3 regions of the Bacteroides sp. AM23-12 genome follow, and region 2 is predicted to be linked to each of the others. Evidence: riboswitches for the same ligand, from Rfam matches in the RefSeq annotation. Region 2 holds a riboswitch; each other region holds the start of a gene.
What was found. A riboswitch is a leader RNA that binds a small molecule or an ion and turns the genes downstream of it on or off. The one in region 2 is predicted to bind cobalamin.

Region 1: linked by a shared signal. The riboswitch ahead of accC (acetyl-CoA carboxylase biotin carboxylase subunit) and the one ahead of DW640_RS00300 (YncE family protein) in region 2 are both predicted to bind cobalamin.
Region 3: linked by a shared signal. The riboswitch ahead of DW640_RS20425 (DUF5074 domain-containing protein) and the one ahead of DW640_RS00300 (YncE family protein) in region 2 are both predicted to bind cobalamin.

What each region holds. Positions count from the first base shown of each region.
Region 1 covers NZ_QTLF01000006.1:53,925-64,778, forward strand. The annotation lists gene DW640_RS08000 (arylsulfatase) at 1-6, opposite strand, end outside; gene DW640_RS08005 (acyl-CoA carboxylase subunit beta) at 169-1,704, opposite strand; gene DW640_RS08010 (acetyl-CoA carboxylase biotin carboxyl carrier protein subunit) at 1,725-2,234, opposite strand; gene accC (acetyl-CoA carboxylase biotin carboxylase subunit) at 2,255-3,766, opposite strand; cobalamin riboswitch at 3,902-4,108, opposite strand; gene DW640_RS08020 (thioredoxin family protein) at 4,301-4,624, shown strand; gene pncB (nicotinate phosphoribosyltransferase) at 4,837-6,006, opposite strand; gene DW640_RS08035 (hypothetical protein) at 6,090-6,362, opposite strand; gene DW640_RS08040 (SDR family NAD(P)-dependent oxidoreductase) at 6,512-7,291, opposite strand; gene DW640_RS08045 (DUF1848 domain-containing protein) at 7,675-8,613, opposite strand; gene DW640_RS08055 (hypothetical protein) at 9,144-10,013, shown strand; gene DW640_RS08060 (helix-turn-helix domain-containing protein) at 10,160-10,854, shown strand, end outside.
Region 2 covers NZ_QTLF01000001.1:82,312-93,165, forward strand. The annotation lists gene DW640_RS00290 (receptor) at 1-968, opposite strand, end outside; gene DW640_RS00295 (PKD-like domain-containing protein) at 1,006-2,766, opposite strand; gene DW640_RS24280 (hypothetical protein) at 2,798-2,929, shown strand; cobalamin riboswitch at 2,928-3,138, opposite strand; cobalamin riboswitch at 3,970-4,183, shown strand; gene DW640_RS00300 (YncE family protein) at 4,362-5,429, shown strand; gene DW640_RS00305 (TonB-dependent receptor) at 5,505-7,559, shown strand; gene DW640_RS00310 (AAA family ATPase) at 7,726-8,361, shown strand; gene DW640_RS00315 (putative transporter) at 8,454-10,118, opposite strand; gene mutA (methylmalonyl-CoA mutase small subunit) at 10,436-10,854, shown strand, end outside.
Region 3 covers NZ_QTLF01000037.1:30,690-41,543, forward strand. The annotation lists gene DW640_RS20420 (DUF5074 domain-containing protein) at 1-815, opposite strand, end outside; gene DW640_RS20425 (DUF5074 domain-containing protein) at 836-2,221, opposite strand; cobalamin riboswitch at 2,408-2,613, opposite strand; gene DW640_RS20430 (DUF5106 domain-containing protein) at 3,196-4,131, opposite strand; gene DW640_RS20435 (ATP-binding protein) at 4,363-5,934, shown strand; gene DW640_RS20440 (cell wall metabolism sensor histidine kinase WalK) at 5,966-7,747, opposite strand; gene DW640_RS20445 (response regulator transcription factor) at 7,757-8,446, opposite strand; gene DW640_RS20450 (hypothetical protein) at 8,680-9,873, shown strand; gene DW640_RS20455 (DUF3805 domain-containing protein) at 9,925-10,731, shown strand; gene DW640_RS20460 (ABC-F family ATP-binding cassette domain-containing protein) at 10,760-10,854, shown strand, end outside.

The DNA.
Region 1 (10,854 bases), on a different contig from region 2:
AATCATATTTTCAGGTTTTTCATAATGTAATACTGCAAAGGTATAAAGTTTTATCTATTTTGCGTGAAAGCATTTCTGCTTTTTATATGAAAAAAGAAACTGTTTCAGAAACAGGTGGGGGCACCTGTACTGAAACAGTCTCTTTTATTATAGGTAATCGCCTATAACTTATAAAGGCATATTTCCATGTTTTTTAGGCGGATTCGTCTGCATCTTGTTCTCTGTCATTTCCAGTGCCTGGATCAGACGTTTGCGGGTTTGTCTCGGATAGATGATTTCATCGATGAATCCTAGTTCGGCAGCTTGGTAGGGAGTGGCAAACTTTTCCTTGTAGGCTTCCAGTTCTTTATCTTTTGTCTCTGCATCCGCTTTGCGGAACAGGATGTTTACCGCACCTTCCGCACCCATGACTGCGATTTCCGCACTCGGATAAGCGAAGTTCACATCTGCACCTGTCTGTTTGGAGTTCATCACAATATACGCGCCACCGTATGCCTTGCGGGTAATGACTGTCAGTTTGGGAACGGTAGCTTCGGCAAACGCATAAACGATTTTAGCACCGTGGCGGATGATACCGTTGTTCTCCTGCGTATATCCGGGAAGAAATCCCGGCACATCTTCGAAAGTAATCAACGGAATGTTGAAACAGTCGCAGAAACGGATGAAGCGGCTTGCCTTGTCGCTGGCGTCAATGTCGAGAACACCGGCAAGGTAGGCCGGCTGATTGGCGACAATACCAACCGAACGGCCTGCCAGACGTGCAAAACCGATGATGATATTCTTTGCGAAGTTAGTCATTACTTCGAAGAAATAGCCGTTATCTACTACCCGTTCGATGATATCCTTCATGTCGTATGGTACATTCGGGTCTGCGGGGACGATGGTGTCGAGTACGGCATCTTCACGGTTGGTCTCGTCAGTACAGTTCTGCTTTTTCGTTTCGTCCATATTATTCTGAGGCAAGAAGGAAAGTAGTTCGCGAATGCTCATCAACAGTTCTTCTTCGGTATTGCACATAAAGTGAGTGACACCGCTTTTGCTGCTGTGTGTCATGGCACCGCCCAGTTCTTCTTTGCTTACCTCTTCGTGAATCACAGTCTTTACCACATCCGGACCTGTCACAAACATGTGACTCTTTTCTTTCACCATAAAGATGAAGTCGGTGAGGGCAGGAGAGTAGCAGGCGCCTCCGGCACACGGACCAAGAATAGCCGAAATCTGAGGAATCACCCCGCTTGCCATTGTGTTCTGATAGAAAATGTCCGCATAGCCGGAAAGGCTTTCAATTCCTTCCTGAATACGTGCACCTCCGGAATCATTCAGCGCAATTATCGGAGCACCGTTCTTCAATGCCAGTTGCTGCACTTTCACAATCTTTTTCGCGTTCGAAGCAGACAGTGAACCTCCGTAGACTGTAAAGTCGTAGGCATAAACAAATACCTGGCGCCCGTCAATCTTTCCGTAACCGGATACGATGCCGTCTCCCGGAATCTTGTTTTTGTCCATGCCATAGTTGGTGCAGCGGTGAACCATCAACTTGTCCAGTTCAACAAAAGTACCTTTGTCGAGCAGCATTTCGATGCGTTCGCGGGCAGTCATCTTTCCGCTTTCGTGTTGCTTTTCAATCTTTTCCACGCCCCCACCGAGGGAAGCGATGCGGTCACGTTCCTGGAACGTGGCGTATGCTTTATTTATTTCTTCCATGATGCAATCCGTTTTTAGTATTATACAATCGGCTCTAATGTTATTAATGTCTGGTCACCGGTGATGTTGTCGCCTTCCTGAACCAGAATTTCCTTGATGCGGCAATCTGAAGTCACTTTGTAGTTGCTCTGCATTTTCATGGCTTCGATGACGATGACGGTATCTCCCGTTTTCATTTCCTGTCCTGCCGTAACAGGGATTTTCACCACCTTTCCCGGCATTGGGGAAGTGATGCGGTCGTTCTGTTCGTCTTCGCCTTTCTTGCGCATACGCAGATACTTTGCCTGGCTGTCCACGATTTCAACATTGAAACTGCTATAATGCGTATTTACCTTATAGCTTTTACCGTTTTCGCGGCGAATCAGTTGTGCGTTTGCGCTGCGACCGTCCATCAGAATATTGCAGGTGCCATTTTCGGCCATCACAACATCTGCTTCAAACGGTTTTCCGTCAATGGTAAGTACCACTTTATTGTCTTCCTTGCTGACGAGCTCTATTTCCGCTACGCGGTCTCCTATATGAATTTCCATAATTGAATGCTGTTTTTAGTTTAGATACGAAGTACACCTTTGTGCAAACCGAATTCTTTCCATTTGCTGATGGGACGGTTGTCCGTTGCGTCACCTCTGTTTTCTTCAAGATTCATCAGATAATCCATGTAGGCAGCAATCATGGCAATGTTTTCGGCACGTTCGCTGGTGCGCATGATGCATTGTTGCAGATGCTCGCCGTTCTTGGTGATAAAGCCTGTGTCGTAATGGCCTTCCACAAAGTCCGGAGTGTCCATGATGGCACGCAGGTAGCTGATGTTGTTCTTTACCCCTGTCAGTTTATACTCATGGAGTACGCGGCGCATCCGTTCGATGGCATATTCGCGGTTAGTAGCCCATACGATCAGTTTGCCGATCATCGGGTCATAATAGATCGGGATTTCATATCCTTCGTAAACGTAACTGTCGATACGAACACCGATTCCGTTCGGTTCTGTAATCTGCTTGATGATTCCCGGGCTCGGCATGAAGTTCATTTCCGTGTCTTCGGCACAAATACGGCATTCGATGGCATGGCCGCGTTGTTGGATATCTTTCTGTTTCAGCTGGAGCACTTGTCCGTCGGCAACTTTGATCTGCTCTTTCACCAAGTCCACTCCGACCACTTCTTCCGTTATCGGATGTTCTACTTGCAGACGGGTGTTCATTTCGAGGAAGTAATAATTGCGATGCTTGTCGACCAAGAACTCAATCGTGCCTGCACCGATATAGTTGACCGCTTTGGCCGCGGCTACCGCCTTTTCACCCATATCTTTACGCAGTTCGGGAGTCACGAAAACCGATGGCGTCTCTTCCACAATCTTCTGGTTGCGGCGCTGTACGGAACATTCGCGTTCGCACAGGTGAATCACGTTTCCGTGTTTGTCACCCAGAATCTGAAATTCAATGTGATGAGGTTCCTCCACGAACTTCTCCAGGTAAACGGTATCGTCGCCAAAAGAAGAAAGTGACTCGCTCTTGGCAGTTGTATAAGCCTCTTCCACCTCTTCCGCACTGTGGATAAGGCGCATACCTTTTCCGCCGCCGCCCATAGATGCTTTCAGCATCACCGGATAACCGATCTTGTTGCAGAGTTCTACGGCTTCTTCCACACTTTTCAGATTCTCCTGTGTGCCGGGAACGACAGGGACCCCTGCCTCGATCATTTTAATACGGGCGGATATCTTGTCGCCCATTGCCTCCATCGTTTCGGGGTCCGGTCCGATAAAAATAATATTTTCTTCCTGACAGCGTCGGGCGAAAGTCGCGTTTTCGGACAGGAAACCATATCCCGGATGAATAGCGTCAGCATGGCATTCCTTTGCCACTTCGATGATTTTTTCTATATTCAGATAACTCTCTTTGGATGCTGCCGGTCCTACGCAATAAGCTTCGTCTGCATAGAGCACGTGCTTCGCGGTCCGGTCTGCTTCGGAGAAAATTGCGATACTCGTTATCTCCATCTCCCGGCAGGAGCGCATCACCCTTATGGCAATTTCACCGCGATTGGCTACTAAGATTTTTTTTATCATACTTTACTCAATTAAGTACATACTTATTTAATGCCTTCCCATCTTCACAGACATAGTCCATCCGACAGAAACACAGTATTTTCTTGATTTGGGGCTTAACAAATGATGTTCTTTCTCCTAACCCACGAGGCAGAAGAACGCTTTACGCGAAGTGGCAGGTCTTCTGACTGACTCTTGTCTTATAGTGCCTTCCCAAAATAACATCAGTGGCGATAAATTAGTTCATTAATAAGACATTGTATAGAGCTTCACAGCAGCGGGACTGTACGGGATTTACACCCGATTCCCTTTTAATCGTCATCCGTTGGACACGGACTCCGAACCATTTCGGGGGGCAAAGATAAATAAATATTGAATACTGTGTTCTGTTTTTGCACGAAAGTTTCAGTTTTGTGCAATGAATACTCCGGCAGATATTTCCTCTCCTTTACTTTTCCAATAGAACTAAATCTCTGTGTATTAATGTTTATGCGTTAAACCTTCCTCTTTTTGTATTGTTAAGACTCCCACTAATTAATTAAAAGGAGAATCGATATGAAAGAAAAGAAAATAGCTCGTGATACGAGAAACAGAGAGAAACTGGCGGGTGATGACTGGGTAATGGCAGAATTTTATGCAACGTGGTGTCCTCACTGCCAGCGTATGCAGCCTTTGATAAAAGAGTTCAAGAAAGAGATGGAAGGGATAGTCGAGGTAGTACAGGTGGACGTAGACGAGGAAAGTGATCTCGCTAATTTCTATACCATTGAATCCACTCCCACATTCATTCTTTTCAGAAAAGGTGAACAGCTCTGGAGACAATCCGGTGAACTGACGCTGGAAAGATTGGGAAGAGCGGTCAAAGAGTTTAAATCTTGAAAAAGTATTAATAAAAAGGGATGTTTTTCTATGAAAGTTTTAAATCGTGTTATAAAACATACTTTTTTATTTGGATAATTTGCTAATAACACAGAAGTACGTATCTTTGCACTGTGTTTTTCATAGTATTAGATTTAAGGTTAACAAAGGTTGGAGCAAGGCGTTGCTCCTTTTTTTATGCCCGTACCCCGGCTTTCTGTTCAGAGCGGTCTTTATTTCGCCAGCCTTAGTTCGTACAGACAAGCCTGTACTTCCTCCGGACTGCCTGTATGTTTTCCCTCGTCATCCGATAGTTTGATGCATTCTCTCCATTCCTGATTGACATTCATTTTGCATTGCGTGAGTTTCATGACAATGTTGGAAGGGGCAAATCCTGTGTCATTCGTTAGATTGGTACCGATTCCGAAGGAACAGCGAATCTTCTCCTTGCAGTATTCCTGAATTTCCAGTGCCTTCGTGAAGTCGAGAGCGTTGCTAAAGACGATTGTTTTGGTAGTGGCATCAATGCCCAGTTCTTTATAGCGGGCTACCAGTTTATCAATAAAATCAAATTCATTGCCAGAATCGCAGCGTACTCCGTCGAATAGCTTGGCCTGCTTGCGGCTGAGATTGCTCAGGAATATTCCTGAAGTATAAGTGTCGGACAGCGCAATGCCCAAATCTCCGTCGTATACATTTACCCAGTTTTCGAGCGCCATATAGTTGGCGTGCTTATATCCGAACTGTGCCCCATGAAACATGAACCACTCATGCGGATGAGTTCCCATCATTTTCATGCCGTACTTCATGGCAAAGTAGCAATTGGAAGTTCCGGTACAGTATTTGGCCGTATCATTCAGACGTTTGATCACCGTCTCCTGCACGTCGATTGAGAATCTTCTCCGCGTGCCGAACTCCGAGAAGCGGAGCTGATGCTGATTGGACAATTCCACTTTCTCCGACAATTTGCAGAGTATCTCGCTCATATCGGGTATGTTGCCGAAAAACTTGTTTTTGATTTCGGATACGATGGCAAGCAGCGGTACTTCATACAGTGTGACTTTATAAAGAAAATCGCTGACTTCAATATGCAGCCGGCCCGTTGTGTCCAGATGAATATCGATCTTGTCCGGATCAAAACGGAAAGAAGACAGCCATTCCCAATAGACTCTCGGAAGAAACCGGCAATTGCGTGTCATGTATTCCAGTTCCTCTTCCGTAAGCCTCAACCGGCTGAGGTTGCTGAATTCGCTTTTGAGCGCTTCCAGAAATTCTTCGGTATATTCAGTTTCGTTTCTGTCATTGAAGCTGAAAGTACCCATTGCGTAAGGGAATAATTTGATATAAGCGTACGAGGTGGTAAACTTATAGAGGTCTGTATCCAGCAGTGTTCTTACAATCATACCGTTTATTCTTTATATGTAAAACGTCGTAAAGTTAGCATTTGTTGGACAATCCTACTGATTAATTGGCAATAATTCCTTCTTTAGTAAGTTAATCCCACTTTTAGGGTGATGGAGTGGTGAGACAGTTCTTCCTTGAATTCGGTATGGAAATATTCATCGGTCCGCTGTTTCAGCGTTTCCAGTTGCTGTATTTCATAGCTTAAGGCAATATTCATTTTTAATTTTTGAGTGAGCTTTACTTGTGCTCCTACAGACGGGGAAAGATAAAATCCGCCATTGGTTTCTTTGGCAGCCGCCAATGAGCCACCAATGTTGCATTCCAGATAGGGAGTAAGTTTCTTTGGTCGCGTCATGAAGAACTGTTTTGGAGTATGTTGAAAGAGAGGGGATGAAAAAGAGAATAAATGGACAGTACATCTGGCTTTATTAGCAAAGAGTAAGATACTTTTTGATAGCCAATCGTTCTTATGATAAAAAGCAGGATGTACTGTCCGGGGTATATTTATGATAATTCAACGGTAGGATTGTGAATGGTTAAGCCGCCGTCTACCACAATCGTCTGTCCAGTGATGTATCGTGCATCGTTGGAGGCCAGGAATGCAATGGTGGCGGCAACGTCTTCGGGTTCTCCCAAATAAGGCGTGGCGCACTGTCCCAGAAATATGTTGCGTACTTCTTCGTTCAGATTGTCCAGTGCGGCAGGGGTAAGAACCAGTCCCGGTGCTACGGCATTGCAGCGGATATTTTTCTTTCCCATTTGGGTGGCGATATATTTAGTCAGATTGATGACACCTGCTTTGCTGGCTCCGTAGAGAGTGCCATTGGCGTCGGCTGTCAGTCCGCTTATAGATGCTACGTTTACGATATTTCCGCCTCCGTGAGTGGTCATGATGGGAATGACCTGCTGAGAAAGATACATCGTGCAGCAAAGGTTCAGATGGAATACTTCGTCGAAGTAATCGATATCCAGCTTTTCAATATTCAGATCACGTTTGGGGTCGGTTCCGCCTACGTTGTTTATAAGTACGTCTATCTGACCGTATTCCTTCATGGCGAAATCAACCAGTTCTTTACAGCTTTGGAGTTCGGTAGCGGAGAAATAGATGGGACGCACGTCGGCCCCTGCTTGAGTGAGTTCGGCGGCAAGCTTGTCGGCCCTTTCCTGCGAATGATCGGCGATGACTACTTTTCCTCCTTCGGAGACGATGCGGCGTGTGGTTGCTTCGCCAATGCCACCGGCAGCACCGGTGATGACGACTACTTTGTTTTCAAATCTTTTCATATATGTTGAGAATTTGATGATTACCTTCCTCTAATTAACAGCTAATGAATGGATTTGTTGTTGCCTGTAAACTCTTATTAATAGGAATCGGCAACAGATTCGAAAACTTTTGCATCTCATCCAGTTTTATGGGTTAAATATTTAAGAAGACTGCTAAATGTTAACATGAAGTTGCTTATTTGTTAATGCGGTTCTGATTCTATTAAACCATGTTATAAGATATCCCGTTTTAGCCGGAAAATTTGGAGATGAGGCAAAAGTCCGTATCTTTGTACTGTGTTTTTCATAGTATTAGATTTAAGGTTAACAAAGATTGGCTGTCTGGGATAGATAGCCTTTTTTTTGCTCTTATGCGAAGGAATTATTTGGAGTCCGGGCGTGATTCAGAATAATGAATATTGATTGTTTCGCAGACTTTTCATTTCCCGTTCCTTCACTACATCATCTTCTGCCGGATGCCCGATCAGTAAAGGCGAATTCCTGTCATGTTTCTTAGTGTTATATTCCACACTGTTGTAATTGCCTTTGATGGCGTAACAATAGATGCATCCGTTGAGGCAACTTTCATAAGTGCCTATGTCGATACTTTCAATGCAATTGCAGACATTCCGCTGATTTTTGTCTTTTTTGGCAAGGAGGGGGTAGCCGGTGATTCTTTCGATCAGTTCTTTGTCGATACACAGTCCGGCAGGGATTCCCAAATGTCTCAGATCAACTTTGGAGGTGCAGGTATCCAGTTGGATAGCAGGATATTCGTTGATGGTATTCCTGAAAGAGACGGCTATTTCTTCAATCTCCTCTTTTCGCAACGGCTGTATGTTGAACTGGCCGACTGCGGTGCGGATATGCTGGTAATGGTCAATAAATCCCAGCATACACTTTTCGGTATGGTCTTTAAGTCCGTAGGCAATTTGGGCGAATGCCTCCTTATGGAAAGAAACGTCATATTCCTCGTTAGTCAGTATCGGGTCATAGCGCCAGATCACTTTCTCTTTTCCTATTTTATCCGAAAGGCGTTTGAATATGTCTATTCGTTTGTCGATAGACGGCAGATTATTTTCTAATTTCTCTCCGTAAGGATTGAGGGTGAACTGAAAGTAGTATTTGTAGTCTTGCAGATGATCCAGTTTATCAATCATCGGAGCAGGATTCTTGGTCCAGAACACGATGCAATCTACCACAGCAGGATGTAAGCTGACCTTGCTGATCATTTTAGGATTAAAAGGATTGGGAACTAACACGTATCCTTCTTTAATCCGGTTGAAGAACCATTGCGAATAGAATGCCGGAATATCTGTCCGGCGGCTGGCGCTAATTATCATATTTCAAAGTTACGGTAAAATTGGTTGTATTGCAATAATTCCGTGATGAAAAATAATCAATAGAACGGATGGATGGGAGAATAGAGCATACTGATAAAGGTTTAATAAGAGATGAGAGGAAAAAGCGGACTTAGTTGCTTTTTCAAGAATCTCTTTAAGCAGGAACTGTGAATGAATATGTTAAATGTTAACATGAAAAGTCTGAAATGTTAATGCGCTTCCGAGAATATTAAACCGTGTTATATTATCGTCCGATTCGGCTCTGAAATTTGCTATTTACTTGAAAGGTGGTATATTTGTACTGTGTTTTTTTCATAAGTATTAGATTTAAGGTTAACAAAAGATTGGTTGCTCGTGATGAGTAGCCATTTTTTGTTTTTATACGTCGATAATTGTTTATTCTTTAATCATCGTTAATAGCATCTTGAATTTTTCCACCGTTGTAAGTGTATGTGATACCTATTGTTTGTACATAACAAAAATCGTTTTTTATTGTTATAGTACGGAAAGTAACTAATAAGGAGAACATTATGAAAAAGAAATTTTTATTGTTTGGAGCACTGGTCGGTGCTTTGCTGTTGTCTTCCTGTTCGGGAGGAAGTAAAAAGCAGACTGTATCCTCGGAAAGTACGGAGGAATTGGATGATGCCAGTAAGGTGATCAATTATTATCATATGTCGCTCGCTGTATTGAGGCATGTGGCTAATGCGAAAGATATAAACGCTGTGTTGGGGTACATGGAACAGACTGGGAAAGTGCCTGAAGTTGAACCGATTGCACCTCTGGAAATAGCTGCCCGTGATACAGCGGAATTGTTGGACCCGGGAGACTATTTTAATCCTGAAGTCCGTCAGAATCTAAAGCAGAATTATGCCGGATTGTTTAATGTGCGGACACAGTTCTATGATAACTTCAATAAATTTCTTGCTTATAAGAAGTCGAAAGATACAGCAAAAACGGCTCAGCTTCTGGACGAAAACTATAAGTTGAGCGTAGAACTGTCCGAGTATAAGCAAGTGATTTTTGATATCCTAAGTCCTTTGACCGAACAAGCGGAGAGTGAACTTTTGGCTGATGAGCCGTTGAAAGATCAGATAATGGCGATGCGCAAGATGTCAGGCACGGTGCAGAGCATAATGAATTTGTATTCCCGCAAACATGCAATGGACGGAGTACGGATTGATTTGAAAATGGCGGAACTGGAGAAGGAACTGAAGGCTGCGGAAAAAATTCCGGCTGTTACCGGTTATGATGAAGAACTGAAGAATTTTCAGAGTTTCCTCTCTACCGTTAAGTCCTTTATGAATGATATGCAGAAGGCAAGAAGTAAAGGCGCATATTCGGACAAAGAATATCAGGCGATGTCAGAAGCCTATGAATACGGGCTTTCTGTTATTTGAAAATAAATACGGTTTTTGGTAGGGCTGTCTCGTGATTCTATAATGGGGCAGCTTCTTTTTTGTCAGAATGTCTCTTTTTTACAATACAGATTCAAAGAGACTCTCTACTTTTGCTTCCATAATTAAAAAAGTGATATCTTTGCCATATGCAGTCATTTCAGATTATAAAGCCCGTTCCTGTGCTATCGCCTTACATCCGCCATTATTGGATATTGCAGGATGATGCAGCAGTTTCTGTTTCCGAACGGACTTTCCCCATCGGTTGTATGCAGCTTGTTTTTCATAAAGGGAAACAGCTCTTCCTGCAGAATGATTTAAAGTTGCAGCCACAGTCTTTTATTTGCGGACAGTCGATCGGATTCTCCGATGTGTTGTCGACGGGTAGGATAGAGATGATTACGGTTGTTTTTCAACCTTATGCAGCGAAAGCCTTGCTCCACATTCCCGTTCACTTGTTTCATGGGAAAGATGTAGCGATGGATGAAGTGGAAGATGTCGAACTATCGGATTTGGCGAAGCAAGTCACTGATACTTCTGATAATATAGTCTGTATTCGTCTGATAGAGCAGTTTTTTCTTCGTCGTTTATATGCTTTTTCCGAGTATAATCTGAAGAGGATGTCTGCTGTCTTTCAGGAAATCAATCTTCAACCACAGATAAATATTCCTCAATTGTCGGAGGCGGCTTGTTTGAGTAGCAAGCAGTTCGGACGTGTTTTTGCCGATCATGTCGGTACGACTCCCAAGGAATATCTTCGTATTGTGCGTATGCAACGTGCTTTATTTCTGTTGCAACAGGATGTGACTTTGCCTTTTGTACAAGTGGCCTATGAATGTGGATA
Region 2 (10,854 bases):
ATAAGTTCCGGTAGATTAATTTGGGTGAGTTCCGGATGTTTTGTTCCCAACGATAGAGTGAACTTTTTTCCTACCTGCTTTAAGACCGGCAAATCTAATGAAACAAGCTGGCTGCCATAAAGAGAGAATGTACCATCTCCATCACTGTTATCTCCTTTTCCCGGAATGCTTTCGAGCGAATTGAGATTTAAGCTTTTCAGGTTGGGAGCTTGGATATAGCATTGTTTTAGAATTGTAGTTAGTTGCGGGCATTTTATAGAAGTGATGTTGTTTTCTGCCGGGTTTGCTATGAATAGTTCTCCACGGATAGAAAGCAAGTTTGGGAGTGCAAACTCGGTCAGTGAGCTATTGTTTCTCATGCTGATACTTCCCACCTTTTCCAGTTTAGCCAGTCCGGCAAGGTTTTCACCTTTATAGTATTGCCCGATAGTGATGTCGTCCATTACTTCGGTAATCTTTGCCAATCCGTTCAGATTAATCACGGGGTCTTCTGTATTTTCTACTGTAGCTATGCTCAGACTGCCTTCGATAACCGTGACATGGTGGTCGGCTAAAGCGTCTACATCAGCTTGCGAATTAAGTATGAATGTGCCGATTTCACTTACAGCGGAGTAGCGTACTGTATATTTATAGGTACGCGTAGTTCCGTTGTAGGAAGTTACTGTGAATTGTTGCTCTTCGCCCCAGGCGGTAACGGAAGAAGGATTGGGGTTAACAGTTGCCTGCTCGCTAAGGGTATAGCTGGCTTGCGCGCCATCGAGCGAAGTTCCTTCGGGAACCGTTACGGTGATCTCATTGTCTATAATCGTCGCTTTCCATACGTTTTCATTGCTTTCCAGTGAAAAACTAAGGAAGTTGTTGTCTACTCCGGTGAACGGGTTTTCATCGTCGTCGTCGCCACATGCTGCAAAGATGCATCCGGTACATAAAACCACTAACAGGGTTTTCCAGTAATTTACTTTTCTCATTGTCTAAAAAATTAAGTGAATTTATAATGAATGATTATTAATCTATCTTTGAAGGAGCTTCGCTCATCTTATAATCGACGAAGCCGAATACTTCGGTGGACAACTCTCCGATGGCTCCCGCTACGGATTGTATGCCGGTCTGCACCTTGATGAAGTCGATGTATTGCAACTTGACCGGAGTGCCGTCGGGATACATGGCGTTTTCTATCTTGAAGGCGTTGCCTACGGGTGCGGCATCGTGATTGTCGCCCTCGGCGAGAATGTCTTCTCCCCAGTTGTCCGCATATCCCCACGGATAGGATTCATTGCGCCAGATTCCGCCCGGTGTCCGGGTTGTATTTCGCTTCAGGCGGGTACCGTATAAAGTATAGTTGTTTTCCTTTATCCATAGCGGGAAGTTAGGATTGAGGTCGATGGAGCCGGAGTTTCCCCGGTTGTCGATCCATTGCAGGGGCATATTGTGTGTAGGCGGGCGGTAGTAAGTGACGGCATAGTGTTGATAGGTTTCCGCCTTTCCGGTTTCGCTGCCACGTAGTTCGTACCAAGTGTCATTGGGCAGTCCGTCTCCGTTTTCGTCCTGCATGACGTAGACGATACCCGGTTCGGAACTACCGTCGAAGGGATTGCCTATGATAGCGAAGTCATATCCTCCGTTGCTGCTAACATCGGGTTTGTTGTATACGCTGTGGTCGAATCCCACGATGATATATCCTCCCCATGCACCCAGAGACACATAATTGTTTTGTACATTCATGCGAGTCTCAGCGTAACGACAGGCTTCTTCTTCGGTCTGTCCGGAAATCTGTGCTATGAATTGTCCCGGAGCAGGGCGTAGGTGGTATACTTTCACTTTACTGTCCGAACTACCAGCTGACGGTGCGCGGTAGTATTTGGCTTCATCAGACGGCAGGCAGACTACGGTCTGGATAGCACTTTTTATTATGTCGCCATCTGTTCCGGTTACTTTTACCACATAGCTTCCGGCTGTTGGTGGAGTGAAGGTAAAAGTGGGGCCAGTTTCTCCCTGTTGCATTACTTCGTCTACTTCCCACACGTAGGTTGCATGGGTTGTTGTATCCGTAATGACGGGAGCTATACAGGCAGCACGACCTTTGGGGACGGTTAGTTGATTACTGCTGAAGGTTATATTCATCACTGGCTCAGGTGATACCAGTACGGAAGTCGACGCATTCCCGCTACCGTCTTCGTTGGTAACCGTAAGTTTGAAACTGAATTGTCCTTCTTCGGTGGGGGTAAACGTATAGGTAGCTTCGGTTCCGACCGTTTCTTTGGTTTTACCGCTTTCGTCAATGGACACCCATTCGTACTTTGCTCCTTCAGTGAAATTTACGGAAGATTCGAGGGTTACGCTCTTTCCCATATAGGTAGAGTAGGCGGGAATCAATGATACGGAAGGTATCATTTTTTCCACTACATCTACCCGCAGTTCTTCTTCGGCATAACCATTCTTGGCGTCCACGCGGAATTTGAAATAGACTTCTCCTTCCGCTTTAGGTGAATAGGTGTATGAGAGGTCTGTACATACTATTTTACCTTTCTCGTCTTTCCATGTATATACAGGATCGGTGGCATCGTTCACTAGGGGAGTGATTGTGATGCTTTTCATAATCTTTACTGTGTAGATTCCCGTACCGTTGTCGAAGGTAATTACCGGTGGTTGACCTGTTGTCCCGCCACCCAATTCTTCATCATCACCGTCGTTCCGGCAGGAGGCGAAAGACACGACAGTACATAGCATTAATAAGCTAGCGATTGTTTTTAAAAATCCATTTATCATAAGCATACTTTTAATTAGTTTGCAAACAGGAATGATAATGGATTTTACGCTGGGCAGTCAGTATCCCGGTAAGTATAAATATAGAAGAAGCCTCTTCCGTCCGCACATGGTAAGCGCCTGTGGAAAAAGACAACGAACTACCTCCCGTATGCCGCAGGAGTAAAATCCAACCGAAAGGAGGTAGGTCTTCTGACTTATTCCCTTATTTGCAGCGCCTTCCCAGAGAAAATTTCCAGTGACAAATTGCTACAAACTGTACTGTCCTTCAAGGGCAGTACGGGAAAATACAGCAGCGGATACTGTTGCCGATTCACACGGCATTCCCTTTTAATCTTCGATAGCTTTTGTTATATCTTAATCGAATGAAATACAACTTATTATAGCAACGAAGAACCAACTTCTTGACCGCAAAGATAGTTATCTTTTTATATAATATGTCTATTTTAACTAATTAATTTTTATTACGTTGTCGGGGGTGGGAAAGGAGGAATTGGATATGGTGACACTATCTCTCTCTGATAGTGTCACCATACTTGCAGGATAGTGTCACTATGCCGATGGTATAGTGACACCATCTCCAAATGTTCTGTTTTTAAGATTTTCTATTGGGAAAATAGAAGCTAAATACTTGAAATAGGAGAAAAATGGATTACTTATATGCAAGAATATGCGGAAAGCGGAGGCCGTTATGCAGGAAAAATGGTTATATATGCAGCTTTTGCCGACCAAGTAGGTTGATTTTCTTTTAAAGGAAGGCGGGTTTGGTTTTAAAGGAAGGTCAGTTTGGTTTAAAACCAATCTTAGTTTGCTTATAAAGCAATGTTAATTCGGTTAAGAAGCAATCTTATTTTGTACGTTATTATGCTTTTTTGTGCTGTTTGCTCTTTTGATATGGATGCTTAGTTTATGATAAAATGTCGTAGATATAGTTTCTTTTGTTTGCTGTTGCTTGCATATTCTTGTAATCTAGGCTAAAATGATTGAAAATTGATGGTTTTGATATTAAGCCGCTTTTGTGAAAATAGAAATTCCTCCTCTTTTTGATGAGTCATCCGGTTTTTATCCGAAAGATAGGAAGGAACAGAGGGCAAACTTTTCTCTTTTTCATCTGCTTGCTCATAATGTGCTAATTTGAAGAAGTCTTTAATCTTTTGTTCTTGATAAAAAAGACAGGGGAGAAGTGAGGCGTGAAATATAATTATAGTATCTTTGCACCCGCAAGGTTCGTATTTGGAATTGTCTAACCTTCCAAAACGATGAAAAGGGAATCCGGTGTAAATCCGGGACAGTACCTGCTGCTGTAAGTCCTCTCTTTCGGGAGATGAGTTTATCACATTCTTTGCCACTGGTGACATCACTGGGAAGGCGTGATAAACGGGGACGAGTCAGAAGACCTGCCTTGCCGCTGCAGATTTATACCCGCGGGTTTCGGGTAGAAATCAACTGGTATAGTTCATTCCTATATTCAATTGATTCCTCATTCAACCGGTCGGTACAAATGCTATGTTTGATGTTTGTCGCAAATTATAATTTGCTGGCAGATGTCTAATGAGTGATGCGACAAGTTAGTTAATAACCTTTTCTCACTTTTAATTATGAAACGAATTTTACTATCTGTTTTATTTATTGTCTTCTGTCTGACGGCTTTTATCGGTTGTATGAAATGGGATTATGGTGAGATGGAGGATTTCTCAGCTACGGGAGACGGTCTTTTCATTACCAATGAAGGGAACTTTCAGTATGGTAATGCTACCTTATCTTATTATGACCCGGAAACGAAAACGGTAGAAAATGAAGTATTCTATCGGGCTAATGCGATGAAGTTGGGAGATGTAGCACAGTCAATGACTATTCGTAATGATGTCGGTTGGGTGGTAGTAAACAACTCTCACGTCATTTTTGCCATTGATATTAATACATTTAAGGAAGTGGGACGCATTACGGGACTTACTTCTCCACGCTACATTCATTTTATTTCGGACGAAAAAGCCTATGTCACACAGATTTGGGATTATCGTATTTTCATTGTCAATCCCAAAACTTATCAGATAACCGGATATATCGAATGTCCGGATATGACGATGGAAACAGGCTCAACAGAACAGATGGTACAATATGGCAAATATGTGTATGTAAATTGCTGGTCTTATCAGAATCGTATATTAAAGATAGATACTACAACGGACAAGGTGGTAGATCAGCTTACTGTAGGTATACAACCTACTTCTCTCGTTATGGATAAGAACTTCAAGATGTGGACGATTACTGATGGAGGGTATAAAGGAAGTCCATACGGGTATGAGGAGCCATCGCTTTATTGCATTGATGCCGAAACATTCAAGATAGAGAAACAATTTAAGTTTCAGTTGGGAGATGCTCCTTCGGAAGTACAGCTTAATGGTGCGGGTGATGAACTTTACTGGATTAACAAAGATATTTGGCGTATGTCTGTTGATGCGGAGCGTGTCCCCGTACGTCCTTTCCTCAAGTATCGTGATACGAAGTATTATGGTCTGACGGTTAGTCCGAAGAATGGAGATGTCTATGTGGCTGATGCTATTGACTATCAGCAACAGGGGATGATTTATCGCTATACGAAAGATGGGGAACTTGTGGATGAGTTTTATGTAGGGATTATTCCCGGAGCATTTTGTTGGAAGTAATCGGTAGAGAAGAATATGAGGAGAAATATATTATTAGTGCAGTTTGTAGGAGTTCTTTTATTACTTCCATCTATAATGAGTGGACAACAACACAGCAGCGACAATAAGAATTGGGCGGAAAAGGGAATTGTCATTCGTGAAGTGGAAATTTTAGGAAAGCGCCCGATGAAAGATATAGGCGTACAGCAGACCAGATTTGATTCACTTGTGCTTAAGGAGAATATAGCCTTGTCAATGGCGGATATACTCACTTTCAATTCTTCTATTTTTGTAAAAAGCTACGGACGTGCCACGCTTTCTACTGTATCATTTCGGGGAACGTCTGCTTCGCATACACAGGTAACATGGAACGGTATGCGTATCAACAATCCAATGTTGGGGATGACTGACTTTTCGATGATTCCATCTTATTTTATAGATGACGCTTCTTTGCTGCATGGCACTTCATCGGTGAATATGGCTGGTGGTGGTTTGGGAGGATTGGTGAAATTATCTACAGTGCCTGCTCATCAAGAAGGCTTCGGAATGCAATATGTTCAAGGTATCGGTTCATTTAGTACCTTCGATGAGTTTCTGCAATTGAAGTATGGAGATAAACATTGGCAGATCTCGACGCGGGCGGTCTATCAGTCGTCGCCCAATGATTATAAATATCGTAATCATGATAAGAAAGAGAATATTTATGATGATAAATATAATATAATCGAACAGTATTATCCCATAGAACGTAATCGTAGTGGTGCATACAAAGATCTGCACATTTTACAGGAGGTATATTACAATACGGGTAAAGGTGATCGCTTCGGACTGAATGCGTGGTATACTGATTCTAACCGTGAACTGGCATTACTGACGACCGATCAGGGTGATCTTATGGATTTCGAGAACCGACAACGGGAACATACACTGCGAAGTGTTTTATCATGGGATCATACGCGTGAAAACTGGAAAGTATCGGCAAGGGGAGGTTATGTGCATACATGGTTGGCGTACGACTATAAGCGGGATTTGGGAAATGGTATAATGGCTACAATGACCCGTTCACGTAGTAAAGTCAATACTTTCTACGGGCAGTTGGATGGAGAGTATTTTTTCTCAGATAAACTCCTTTTGACGGCGGGTGTGTCGGCTCATCAGCATTTGGTGAATAGTTTGGATAAAGATCTGAATAAAGATGATAATAAGAACGATAAGTATGGTCAGGGAAGGAAGAATGATTCTATTGTTTATTTTGATAAAGGACGTATTGAGTTGTCGGGTAATGTCTCATTGAAATGGCAGCCGGTCAATCGGTTGGGTATGTCATTGGTCCTGCGGGGAGAGATGTTCGGGACTAAATGGGCACCGGTTATTCCTGCCTTTTTTGTAGATTATGTTCTTTCTAAAAGAGGCAATATAATGGCAAAGGCTTCTATTACCCGTAATTATCGTTTTCCGACATTGAATGACCTTTATTTTTTGCCGGGTGGCAATCCGGCATTGAATAATGAAAGTGGATTTACTTACGAAACGGGGCTGTCCTTTTCTGTGGATAAGGATAATGTTTATACATTATCCGGTTCGGCTTCCTGGTTCGATCAACATATAAACGACTGGATTATTTGGCTACCTACGTCGAAGGGATTTTATTCCCCCGTTAATCTTAAAAAAGTACACGCCTATGGCGTGGAAGTACAGGCTGATTATGCAGTTGCAATTGATAAAGCATGGAAGCTTGGATTAAATGGAACATTTGCGTGGACTCCTTCTATTAATGAAGGTGAACCTACGAGCAAGGCTGACCAGTCAGTAGGGAAGCAGTTACCATACATACCCGAATATTCAGCTACGTTATCAGGCAGGCTGACATATCGCAGTTGGGGGCTTCTTTATAAATGGTGTTACTATAGCGAACGTTATACAATGACGAGTAATGCTGTATCCTATACGGGACATCTTCCACCCTATCTCATGAGCAACGTGACCCTTGAAAAAGGATTCTCACTCCGTTGGGCAGATTTATCCTTAAAAGGGACAGTCAATAATCTCTTTGACGAAGAGTATCTTTCGGTATTATCCCGTCCGATGCCGGGAATTAACTTCGAGTTCTTTATCGGTATAACTCCCAAGTGGGGCAAGAAGAAAAAATAGGTGGGTGATAGCCGGACTCCTGTGCCATGTAGATGTATTATTGGCAGAGTATATATGAAAAAAGGATGCTTTCCGATTGTTTCTTTTAAATATAACTTTTGTATAATGGTGCATCTTTTAGAAAAAAGTCGTATGTTTGCTATCAAACCATAAAACAAAATGTACTATGAGCGGTAATTATGTTATCAATATCGGTCGCCAGTTAGGTAGCGGCGGAAAAGAAATAGGAGAGAAGTTGGCTGCCCGTTTGGGAATCGACTTTTATGATAAGGAACTGATCAATCTGGCTTCCGAAGAGAGCGGCTTATGTAAGGAGTTCTTCGAAAAAGCTGATGAAAAAGCCTCGCAAGGCATTATCGGCGGACTGTTCGGTATGCGTTTTCCTTTCATCAGTGAAGGGGCAATGCCATGTACCAACTGTCTGAGCAATGATGCTTTATTTAAGGTGCAGAGTGATGTTATCCGTCGTCTGGCGGCAGAGAAATCCTGTGTGTTCGTCGGACGTTGTGCCGACTATATTTTACGGGAACATCCCCGTTGTGCAAATGTCTTTATCTCGGCTACTAAAGAAGATCGTATCGCACGGTTGTGTCAGATGCATCGTATTGATGAGGAGGCGGCGGAAGAGATGATAGAAAAAGCGGATAAGAGACGTTCGGAGTATTATAATTACTACAGTTATAAAACATGGGGAGCAGCGGCTACTTATCATTTGTGTGTTGATTCCTCTTCTTTGGGGATTGAGGAGACGGTGCGGTTTGTGGAAGAGTTTGTGGCTAAAAAACTACAGATTGGAATGTAATTGAAAAAGAAAACAAAATCCCGATAATAATAAAGCCGGCTAAATTCTTTCTGAATTTGGTCGGCTTTATTTATTAATTAAATTAGTTCGCTTTACATCATCGCCAGTAATATCATCTGTCCCGTTAGGATACGAAGGAACATAGATAATGGATAAACAGTAGAATATCCTACTGCCGGTGCATCACTGGATGTCACCTGATTGGCATAAGCCAATGCGGGAGGGTCCGTATTACTACCGGCTATCAATCCCATCAGAGTGAAGTAGTTTACCTTATAATATAGTCTTGCAATTGCACCGATGATAAGCAACGGGATGACAGTGATCAGGAAACCACAGCCTACATACAGTAAGCCGTCGCCTTCTACAACTGTTTGCACAAAATTGGCACCCGCATCTATGCCTACACTGGCAAGGAATAGCACAATACCGATTTCACGCAGCATCAGGTTGGCACTCATTGTGGTGTAAGTCACCAAATGAAGTTTGTGTCCGAAACGTCCGATCAGGATAGCTACCACCAGCGGACCGCCGGCCAAACCTAATTTCAGAGGAGTCGGCATACCGGGGAATGCAATCGGGAGACTTCCTAAAAGAATACCTAAGAAGATACCTACGAAGATAGTAACGATATTCGGTGTGTCCAAACGTTTCAGTTGGTTACCCAAAACACCAGCTACACGCTCTACCGCATCTTGCTGACCTACTACCATTACGCGGTCACCTACCTGTAATATCAGGTTCGGATCAGCGAACAGGTCCATACCGGAACGGTTGACACGGGTCACGTTGACACCATACATACTACGGAAGTGCATGGAACCGAGCGTTTTTCCGTTAATTTCCGGTTTAGTAACCAGAATACGGCGGGAAACCATCGGAAGATCTTGCTTCTCCCAGTCCAGTTCCACTTCTTTTCCGATAAATACGGTGATGGCGGGAGCATCTTCTTCCGAACAAACAATAAACAACTGGTCGCCCATATTGAATATCGTCTCATGATTCGGAATACTTACGTGTCCTTCGTGACGGATACGGGAGCAAACAAACTTACGTCCCAGAAATTCTTTGATTTCAATCAGTGTTTTTCCGCTGATAGACTCATTGCGTACCTCAAGGCTCATCATATGCGGCTTGTGGTGCGCGTCTCCGCTCTGAGTTTTCAGGCTCTCTTCCTCTTTGGTCATATTGACGCGGAAGATGTAACGGATAGCGATGATAGAACCGATAATACCTACCACACCCAGCGGATACGCACAGGCATAACCCAGTGCAATCTGCGGTCCGTTGTAGCTCAACTGGTTCAGGGCCTCATTGGCGGCACCAAGTCCCGGAGTGTTCGTCACAGCTCCATAGAGGATACCCACCATCATCGGCAATTCCACACGACCGTTCCAGAGGTAATAAAGCCCCAATGCAACAGCAATATTTAACACTACGATGCCTACAGCCAACAGGTTCAATGTCATTCCCCCCTTTTTGAAAGAAGAGAAGAACGATGGCCCCACCTGAAGACCGATACAGAATACGAACAAGATCAATCCGAATTCACGGATGAAATGTAGGATGTGTGTATCGGCTGTGAAGCCGAAATGTCCCATTAGGATGCCGGCAAACAAAACAAAAGTGACTCCCAAAGATACTCCGAATATCTTTATTTTACCGAGATACACACCGGCTGCCACTACAAAAGCGTAGAGGAATACAATGTGTGCCACAGAGCTAGGGTCCCACAATAAACTTTGTAACCAATCCATAAATATTAGTAGTTTTTATAATGTTCTTCTAAAAACGGGTGCAAAATTACTCATTACATCGGAGCTAATCAAATAAAAGGAGAACTAAAAATGAAGAATGAAGAATTTGCTTCGTTTAGCCTTAAGTTGCACGGAGATTCTTCATTCTTAGTTTATCATTCTTCATTTTCTCTCTGTAACCTGTAGTGCGAATTTTTTCTAAAAAGAAGAATCGTTCGAACTTATTAATTATATTTGCAAGTCGAACGACTGACATTTAGAAAGAGACAAATAAAAATAAAGACAATATTAATTCTTGTTTTAATTTTAAATAAACTATGGCAGACAAAAAAGAAAAACTCTTCTCAGACTTTTCTCCTGTCTCCACCGAACAATGGATGGAGAAGGTTACAGCCGACTTGAAAGGTGCTGATTTTGAGAAGAAGCTCGTTTGGAAGACAAACGAAGGGTTCAAAGTGAAACCTTTCTACCGGATGGAAGATCTGGAGGGTTTGAAAACTACAGATGCACTTCCCGGAGAATTTCCTTATCTGAGAGGAACCAAGAAGAACAATAATGAGTGGTTGGTTCGTCAGGAAATCAAAGTAGAATGCCCGAAGGAAGCCAATGCCAAAGCACTGGATATTCTGAACAAAGGTGTTGACTCACTTTCTTTCCACGTAAAAGCAAAGGAACTCAATGCGGAATACATTGAAACACTGTTGAATGATATTCAGGCTGAATGTGTAGAACTGAA
Region 3 (10,854 bases), on a different contig from region 2:
TAATACTTCACTTTGGACTCATCTTTATAAGTGTCATTGCTCAGCACTTTGCCATTGTAGATTATGCTATTATAGAAACAAAGCAGACGCTCATTCTTGATCCTGACATTGTTAAGTGATTTTAGGTCAATACGACGTATGCCATCTCCTGTCACTAATCCATATTGTTCGTTCAGAATGGTCAGACCGCTTAGGTTTGCGCCTACTACAGCGGAGTTTTCGTAATAAAGAGTCTTGGCGTCGACAATGTAGAAATGATCTCGGTTCGATGTGCTGGTGCCCACAAGCAGATAGAACTTTCCGTTGCTGTGAATGATATTTGCAGAGTCGTAGTTACCAATTCCCAAAGTTTTTCCTGCATTTAAAGAAGCATAACAATCTTGATAAGCAGTTTTCTTTTCGGTATCATAGAAATTGAATGTTCCGTCTGCTACGTAGAAGAATCCTTTGGAAAAGTTGTGGTTAGAGCTGAAACTTGTGCTCATTTCTACTTTTCCGTATTTATTCTTGATGATACATGACAGGTCCGCGCGACATGGATTGTCTATTTTGTAACTAAAGGTCGGTTCGGTAGAATACTCTTTTCCATTGACCAGCCATGAATAGGTGGCTCCTTCCGGATTAAGCAGTTCCGGAGTAATCTCCAACGTTTCTCCTAATTCCAACACTTGGCTTTCTGTCGGGAAAGTTCCTTTCAGTACGTTCGGATAATGTGCCAGATTGCCGAGGTGCAAATCTTCGCAATCGTCGTCGTTACAGGCGGTAAAACCTGCTGCAAGGCAGGCTATTAATAAAGTGGTATATAGTTTATTCATCTTGTTTCAGAGTCTTGTTATTAGTTAAAAATGAATGTAGCCGGGAAATAATAGCCATCGTATGCTATTTCTGATATCTTTTCTCCTGTGGCGGCGTTGAATCTTACCAGAAGATTTTTCTGATAGTCTCCGGTCAGGTACATGGCCAGTAATTCGTTGGTCTTTGGATTGACGCGGATGCCTGCGCCATAGAATCCGTAACCTTCTTTGGTGTATTCGGTCAGTGTCTCCTCAGGGGCGGGATCGTCAAAAGTGGCTTTGTATATCTTTCCTCCTGCGATGTAGTAGAATATTCCTTCAGGAGTGCCGCAGAAACTGGCTTCTCTGTAAGCACCGAACGAGGAGGGAGAATAATCGTCACGCATTGCAACCTTTTCCAGAGAAAAATCAGCATTGATTCTTACCAGATTGTTTTTACCGTCTTTGGTCGTTTCTACAGTATAGATATTTCCATCTTTACATTGTACAAAGCGAGTACCACCATAGGTTGTAATATCTAATTCCTGGAATGCGACTTTGTCTGTAGGCTTGAGATCGGGTGAGCATAATTCTGCAATGTCTATGGTATACACTTTAGGACTTCCCCACCCGGAGGAGTTCACATTTAATATGAGTTTTCCGTTATAAGCGATTCCGCTACCTGTTCCGGTATACGTATTTCCTACCGATACCAGTGTAATTGTTTCAAACGTTTTTAAATTGATACGGCTGAAATATCCTCCATGAGTAATTATTCCATAATCGTCATTCAAACCGATAAACTCATAAGCTTGATAATTAGCTAGTTTGCCACAGCTATTTTCAGCATACAGAGTTTTAGGATCCATCACCACCAACTGATTATCTTCTTTTGAACAGACATACAACTTCCCATTCCACAAAGTAGCCGATTGTGAGGTAACTCCCAGCACATCTCCGAAATTCTGATTCTTATAGCACCAGTGTTCAATGCTGTTCTTCTCATAATTATAGAATGAAATACTTCCGGATCCGTGTCCGAACCATCCCTCATTGATAATCAGACATCCTTTGGAGTAATCCGCTCCCGGAACCATCACTTTATTTTCTAATGTCACTTTTCCCAAGTCATTGCTGAGTTCTAAAATAACTTTGGAACGGCCGGGATGTTCGGCGTTGAATGTGAATGAAGGGGCGGTCGACATATCTTCTCCATTCTGATACCATTGATAGTATATATCCAGCGGACTACTTGCCTTAGGGGCATATACATATTGTTCTCCGACATTGAGTGTCAAATCCTCTTCGGGGAAAGTGCCGGCTTTCAGAGCTGGTAATCCTTGTAGTTTGTCAATGTGGTCCAGGTCACAATCGTCTTTCGAGCAAGACACAATAACAAGCGTTGTTATTATAAATAATAACGTTTTGAATAGCTTTTTACAATTCATGTTTTGTATATTAAGTAAATAAAATATGTCCATCAAAGTGTCCGGGCGAAATCGCTTCGACCGGACACACATAATAAACTTGGCAGAGTCTATTAGTTTGTACATACTTTCTCTGAATCAGAGTGATGAATGAAATGATAGACGGATGTCCGGGTCATTAGATTCAACGCTTTTTCCTCGAAAGCAGTGAAACGGATTTTACATGGCAGGTCTTCTGACTTATTCCTGTTGCGGGCGCCTTCCCGGAATTTTCTTTCCAGTGGCTTTGAGTAGATTGCTCGCAACATATCTATGGAACTTACAGCAGCGGGACTGTTCAGGATTTACACCTGATTCCCTTTTAATCGCTTCCCTCGTGATGAGAGTCGCAAACCAATGCGGGGACAAAGATATATAGTTTATTTGTTTCTACCAAAAAGAAAATAACAGCAGTTTTGCTCTCATGCTCTAACAATTCCTGCGTATCCCTTTATTCATCGCTGTTTCAAGCGTGGTAGCAAGTGTGGTGGCAGGTATGAGAGCAAATGGTTGCTCTCACTCCGGTGCATCGGATGACGTGACGTTTTGTAGTGTTATAGGTTGATTTGTAGGATGTTAACGTCTGATACGTCAACTATTAAAGATTGGCATATCAACTATTAATAATTGAGAAATCAGGTATTAAAGGCTGATAACTCATCTATTAGTAGCCAATAAATGAGTTAATGCTTCTTGAAAGAACGGGTGAATTGGAGCAACTAATGCGGTTGGGTTACTCCGGTCATGCAGTCAAGTTACTCTAATTGATAGTTGCTTTAGAAAGTTCCAAAGCGTTGAAACCAACGGTTTCAAGCGGATGAAACTCTAGTTTCAAGCAGAGGAAACTTTAGTTTCAAACTGAAGAAACTTTGGTTTCAAGCGGATGAAACTTTAGTTCCGAGCGGCAGAAACATTTTGTTTCAACGGTTGGAACTGATATTGGAACTACATGTTAACTATTGATGCTGCATTAGATATGCTTCAATGGCTGGTGCGGTGGCATCTTTAAGCAATACAGTCTTGTCTTTATCCAACAGATATAGAGTCGGGATAGCCTTTAAGTCATAGACCTGTTCTTCTTTGATAGTGAACTTCTTGTCATATCCGTTAATCCATTCATTGGGAAATTCGCTCAGATGCTTTTTCCACTCGTCCAGTTCCTCATCGGGGTAGATGGAGAGAAGTACCAACTTCTTTTCCTGTAAAAGCTGGTTGATGATGGGAGCGTTTTTCAGACCTTCTATGGTTTCTGTGCATGCCTGACAGCCGGGGTTATTGATAAATAACAGAAGATATTCCGCTTTCAACTGATATAATGAACCTTGTGCTCCGGAGGCCAGGGTATAAGTAAAGTTGAGCGCTTTGGTTCCGATACGGTTTTTCTGAGCCAGCTTAAGACGGGCCTGGGGACGTATCTTCTCTGTTTCGTTCAATACAGGAGAGGCTATCATTGCTTCCAATACCGGTATATAAAATTCTTCGTTACGCATGGGGGAGTTGGGATCATACAGATACTTGTCCGCCAGGTCGGTGATATATGTAAACACCTTCTTGTCCACATTGGTCCGGTCGATTACATTGCGCATGGCTTGTTGGGCTGTTTCAAGCGGTACGTGGTTCAGCAAGTCGCAATAATCTGCCCACGCTTGTTCCGTTACTTCCGGATGGTGGATATAGTTGGTGTCGGCAAAGTTTACATTGTCCCAATAATGCTTGGCCAGAAAGTCGGCCCGTTGTTCCGGTGCTGTCATCATTTGCGGGATGGCGGGCATCTTAATAGCCTTAATGGTATCTTGCGGTGTTTCGCTTTTGCTTTGACTTGAAGCATTCCCGTTTTTACAGGCGCCAAGAAGAAGGCACAGAATGAGTATAAGGCTTATGTTTGTTTTCATGACAATTGGTTGGTTTAAACTTACTTTCGGAAGCAAAGGTATGAAAACTATGTGAAAAAACATACCGATATTCCGGTAAGTTTTGAAAACTGGATATGCGGCTTCGTATTTTTTATCGATACAGCCGACTTTGTGTGAATAGGGCTAAATAATCTCTTCCCTTCGGGTGGAATCTGCATCGAATTTGTTATCTTTGCCCGTAGCATTGGTTATTTTTTAATAAAAGCTGATATGAACGCACCTGTTAAAACGCTCCGTAAGCTCCCGATAGGGATACAAAGTTTCGAATTTCTTCGCTCGGAAGGATATCTTTATGTCGATAAAACAGAACTGGTCTATCGTCTCGTAACGAAAGGGAAGCCTTATTTCCTCAGTCGTCCCCGGCGTTTCGGGAAGAGCCTGTTGCTTTCCACGCTTGAAGCTTATTTCAAGGGGAAGAAAGAACTTTTCGAAGGACTCGCTATCGAGAAATTGGAGCAGAACTGGTTCGAATACCCGGTGTTGCACCTAAGCTTGAATGCTGAGAAATATGACAGTAGGGAACGATTGGAAAGAATGCTTGAACTGCAACTGGAAAGTTGGGAAGAGATGTATGGAGTAGATAAAGGCACAATGACCTACTCCGGACGCTTCATTACCATTATCCGACGTGCATACGAACAGACCGGACGCCGTGTGGTCGTACTCGTAGACGAATATGACAAACCCATGCTTCAGACATTCGATAAACCTGATTTGCAAGAAGACTTCCGTAAAACGCTGACCGCTTTCTATACTGTACTCAAAGATGCTGACCCTTATCTTCAGTTTGTCTTTATCACCGGAGTAACGAAGTTTGCGCAGATGGGCATTTTCAGCACGCTTAACCAGTTGAATGATATCAGCTTTGACCTTGAGTACAACACCCTTTGCGGCATGACACGTGCGGAAATCGAAACCGTTTTTGTGCCTGAATTGCAAGAACTGGCTCTCCAGACTGAAACCAATTATGGCGAAGCCGTAGAGCAACTCACCCGCCAGTATGACGGTTACCGCTTCACTCCTGAGAAAGGATTTACTCCCATGTTCAATCCTTTCAGTGTGCTCAATGCCCTTGCTAAGTCGCGTTTCGGTGACTATTGGTTTGCCAGCGGAACGCCTACTTTTCTGGTAGAGATCCTAAAGAAGACAAATTTTGACCTTCGCGAATTGGACGGTATTGAAGTCTCTTCTGCTTCATTGAGTGACGACAGGGCGAATATCTCCAATCCTGTTCCGATGATTTATCAAAGCGGATACCTGACTATAAAGTCGTTCGACCAACGTTTTCGTACATATACGCTGGGGTTTCCTAACGAAGAGGTGAAATATGGTTTCCTCAATTTTGTCGCCCCTTTCTATACCCCTGTCGCATCCACCGATACCACCTTTTATATCGGGAAGTTTGTGCATGAACTGGAAACGGGCGAAACGGAAGCTTTCCTCACTCGTCTGTCCTGTTTCTTCGCTGATTTTCCTTACGAACTGAACGAGAAAACGGAACGTCATTATCAAGTTGTATTCTATCTCGTCTTCAAACTCATGGGGCAATTCACGCAAGCGGAAGTCCGTACCGCTATCGGTCGTGCCGACGCAGTAGTAAAGACTGCGGACTACATCTATGTGTTCGAATTTAAACTCACCGGCACCGCCGAAGACGCTCTGAAGCAGATTGATGAAAAAGGTTACCTTTTGCCCTACACTGTGGATGGCAGACGACTGGTGAAAGTCGGTGTGTCCTTTGATGCCGGGAAACGGAATCTGGGAGATTGGCTGATTGTTTGACTGCACTGTGAATAAAGAAAAACCAAGCTGTTTATTTCTCTTTCGCCAGCGTGAAGACAAATTCCAGTCCGCCGCCTTGATTATTCTTGGCAGAAATGTTTCCTCCGTGTATGATCACAGCATTCTTTACGATGGCAAGCCCTAAACCGGTTCCGCCGAGTTTGCGTGAACGCCCTTTGTCCACCCGGTAGAAACGTTCGAAAAGGCGGTTCAGATGTTCCGGAGAGACACCGATACCCGTATCTGCGAAGCTGAAATAATAGTAATTCTCATCTTCACGGAAACAGTTGATGTTTATCTGAATATTGGTTCCGGCGTATGCGATGGCATTGTCCATCAGGTTACGGAAGATGGAGTAGAGCAGAGAGTAATTGCCTTTGATCTGGATACCCTTCTTTAGTGAATCCACGATGCTAATGTGCTTTTCTTCCAGTTCCAGAGAAACTTCATTGATGATGTTCCCTACCAGTACGCTGATGTCTACCCGCTCCATGTCTATCATGTTGGCGGCTTCGTCCATGCGGGTCAGTACGGATATGTCGCGTAGCAGCCGGCTGAGGCGATTGCTTTGTGCGTAGCACCGTTCGAGGAACGTATTTATCTTGTCACGTGAGATATTCTCGTTATTGACAATCGTTTCCAGATAACCTTGGATACTGCTTACGGGAGTTTTCAGTTCATGGGCAATGTTCTGGGTTAATTGGCGCTTCAGACGTACCTGCTCTTCTTCCTGCGTGACGTCATTGATCGAAATCTCGAAGCTGGCGTCCTGAAAGATGATACATTCCACGATAAAGGTGCGTCCGTTTTTGTTGATTGTGACGGACATACGCTTTTCGTCTTTTCCCCGCGAGCGTTGCTGCTGGTTCTTGTTGATGAAATGAATGATGTCTTTCAGTTCGCTGATGGCGAATACTTCCTCTGTCGTTTCCAGGTTAGAGTCCGAAATCAGGTTACTGTATTGAGTAAAGAGGTTGTTGACCAGAATCTCTTTTTTGTCTTTGGTGAATATGCCCAGCCCTTCATGCGAAATCTGAAGATGGGTAATCAGTTTCTCGCGTTCGATGTAGAGTGCCTCTTTCGTTTCGTGCAGACGCTTGTATATCTGGATGATGTGCTGCGAAATCTCTCCCAGCTCATTATGCGGAAAAGCGGACTGCATCGCCATCTCTATCGGTTCGTTACGGTCTGCACGCATGGCAAACTCGCGGAGCTGGCTGATAGAAGTTCCCAGTTTGTTGGTGAATTTGTAGAAGATCACCATGAGCAACAGCGACACAATGACCGTAAACCATAAGTAATGCGGGTCTGCCTGCAGATTATTGATGAGGCTTACATTATATGGCAGTGCCGAGCGGATGATATAATCTCCGTAGCGGGTTGCCGAATAGAAATACGGTAGCCCGGTGGTCTCCGAGGTGCGGCGTACGTCAAAACCGGTTCCGTCTTTCAAGGCTTTCTGAACTTCGGGGCGGTTGAGATGGTTCTCCAGTTGCTGGTCGGTAGTCTGATAACTGTCATAGATCACATTTCCCTGCAAGTCGATCAGTGTGACGCGCAAGTCCTCCAATGCGTGGTCGCGGATATACTTTTCAGTCGTTTCTTCGATGGCGGGATTACTGTTCAGCCGTTCGTACAAGCGGCTGTTATAGTTCTGGAGCTGTGTGTTGAGTAACTCGACTTTATATTCTCTTTCGCGTTGATACTGGTAGGCGATGAAACAAAAGGCAAATACCAGAAACAGCGAGATCACCGAAAGGAATAACTTCCGGCTGAAAGAGAGGAAATGTTTTTGCTTGACAGGTAGATTCATACTTCTTGATTATTCGGCTTCAAAGCAGTATCCGTATCCCAGGCGGGTAACGATGCACTTGCCATATTCGCCAATTTTCTTCCGTAAACGGGTGATATTCACATCAATGGTACGATCGAGTACGTATACTTCGTCGCTCCAGATGCGTGCCAGAATGTCTTCACGGGAGAAGACGCGTCCTTTGTTCTGCACCAGCAGAAGCAGTATCTCAAATTCTTTCTTCGTCAGCTGCACTTCTTCGTCGTCTATGCTTACCTTCTTCTTGGTGATGTCGATCACGAGTGACTGGTAAGTCAGGCGTTCGGGCGCCTTTTCCGTCTCCATCGTGGCGGTACGCCTCAGTACGGCTTTCACACGGGCGATCACTTCGCGCAGGGAGAAAGGCTTGGAGATATAATCGTCCGCTCCCAGATTGAAGCCTGTTACGGTATCGTTTTCGGTATCTTTGGCTGTGATGAAGATGATGGGCACTCTGGCTGTTTTCTTGTCTTTCTTCAGCATGTTTGCCATCTTGAAACCGGAGATTTCCCCCATCATCACGTCCAGAAGAATCAGGTGGTAACTGCTGATATCCATCTTCAGAGCCTCTTCGGCGGAGTTGGTGGTATCCACTTCATAACCTTCGTTTTCAAGATTGAATTTCAGAATCTCACAGAGGTCTTCTTCATCGTCGACAACTAAAATACGGTAATCGTTCATATGATATATGTATTAATGTGATATGACAAAGTTAAGCTTTTTTTTATTTCGGGACAAAGATGAGAAGACTTTGTTACGGGCGGATGAAACAAATATTACAATCGTATTACATTCCGCTGAATGCGGGCATCGGGATGATATTTGAAAGTTTTTATGGGATATGCGAGGAAAAACCGTCTGTTATTTGTTATCTTTGTGTAGCGATAGGATAATAAATACACAGTTTGCAGATCATGATAAAAATAGACTTGAAACGATATAGACGCGAAGTGGTAGGAGGGGTGATTGTACTGCTTCTTCTCATCGGGGGAATCTCCGTCTTTAAATATACTTCTTTTAATTCCGGCTTTGAGATCGTAGACGATCTGGGAGGAAATATCTTTCCGTCGGCCATCCTGTCGGTAGCCACTACGGACGCGCAGGTGATTACTCCTTCGGATTCTACCTGTCTCGGAAATCCGAAATCGTGCATCGCCGTTCGGGTGAAGTCAAGGACTGCTTACAGCCGAGTGCGGATAGAGGTTGCCGAGACCCCTTTCTTTTCCCGTTCCGTGTCGGAATTTGTGCTGAACAAGCCGAGGACGGAATATACTATTTATCCCGATATCATCTGGAATTACGAGGCACTGAAGAATAACGCACAGGCGGAACCGGTGAGCGTAGCCGTAAAAGTGGAGATGAACGGGAAAGACTTGGGACAACGGGTACGTACGTTTTCGGTGCGTAGCGTCAATGAATGCCTGTTGGGTTATGTGGCGAACGGGACGAAGTTTTACGATACCAGTATCTTTTTTGCCGCATACGTCAACGAAGAGAATCCGATGATCGACCAGCTGCTTCGTGAAGCGCTGAATACCCGCATCGTGAATCGTTTCCTGGGCTACCAGAGCACGGCCAAAGGTGCGGTAGACAAGCAGGTGTACGCACTTTGGAACATCTTACAGAAACGTAAGTTCCGCTACAGTTCCGTATCCAATACGAGCCTTTCGAGCAATGTCGTTTTCTCGCAACGCGTCCGCACCTTTGACGATGCGCTGGAATCGTCGCAGATCAACTGTGTGGACGGCAGCGTACTGTTCGCTTCGCTCCTTCGGGCTATCAATATCGAACCGATACTGGTACGTACACCGGGGCATATGTTCGTAGGATACTACACCGACAACTCTCATAAGGACATGAACTTCCTCGAAACGACGATGATCGGTGATGTAGACCTCGACGACTTCTTCCCGGATGAACAACTGGACTCTACCATGGTCGGCAAATCGCAGAACGAAATGTCACTGCTCACTTTCGAGAAATCCAAACAGTACGCCAACAAAAAGTACAAAGACAATGAAGCAGGCATCCATTCCGGAAAGCTGAACTATATGTTTCTGGAGATTTCCAAAGAAGTACGGAGGAAAATACAGCCGATAGGAAAGTGAAATTCATTTTTAATTCGTATTTTTGCAAGGTTAATCATTTAATGAAAAAGGATGCAAGGCAAGAAATTTATCTCCCCCGGAGCGTGGTTTTCGATGAACTATCCGTCGGACTGGAACGAGTTTGAAGATGGCGAAGGCTCTTTTCTTTTCTATAACCCCGATGTATGGACGGGCAACTTTCGTATATCAGCTTTTAAAGGCAACGCCTCATACGGTAAAGACGCCATCCGTCAGGAACTGAAAGAAAACGATTCGGCTTCATTGGTGAAAATCGGTACATGGGACTGTGCCTACAGTAAAGAAATGTTTCAGGAAGAGGGCACTTATTATACTTCTCACCTGTGGATAACAGGAACCGGCAATATCGCTTTTGAATGTTCTTTCACCGTGCCCAAAGGCGGAAGCACCAAGGAAGCGGAAGAGGTCATCGCTACACTGGAAGCCCGCAAGGAAGGCGAGAAATATCCCGCAGAACTGATTTCTGTCCGCCTATCGGAAATCTATCAGATCAATGAAGGCTACGAGTGGGTAGTATCTACCGTCAAACAGGAACTCAAAAAAGACTTTCAGGGAGTGGAAGAGGACTTGGAGAAGATTCAGCAAGTGATAGACAGCGGTAAGATCAGCCCCAAGAAGAAAGATGAATGGCTCGCCATCGGTATAACGGTATGCGCGATTCTGACTAACGAAGTGGAAGGCATGGAGTGGAAAACCTTGATTGACGGCAATCGGGAAGTCCCCGTACTCGAATACCAAGGCCGGACCATCGACCCGATGAAAATCGCATGGAGCAAAGTTAAGGCCGGCCAACCCTGCAACATTGCCGAAGCATATCAATCGGCAATCGATCATCACTAAATCACGAACCAGCTAATCACTAAATTACGTGGCAGTACCTTATTTACAAGTAGACAACCTGACCAAGTCCTTCGGCGACTTGGTTCTTTTTGAAAATATATCTTTTGGCATTGCCGAGGGGCA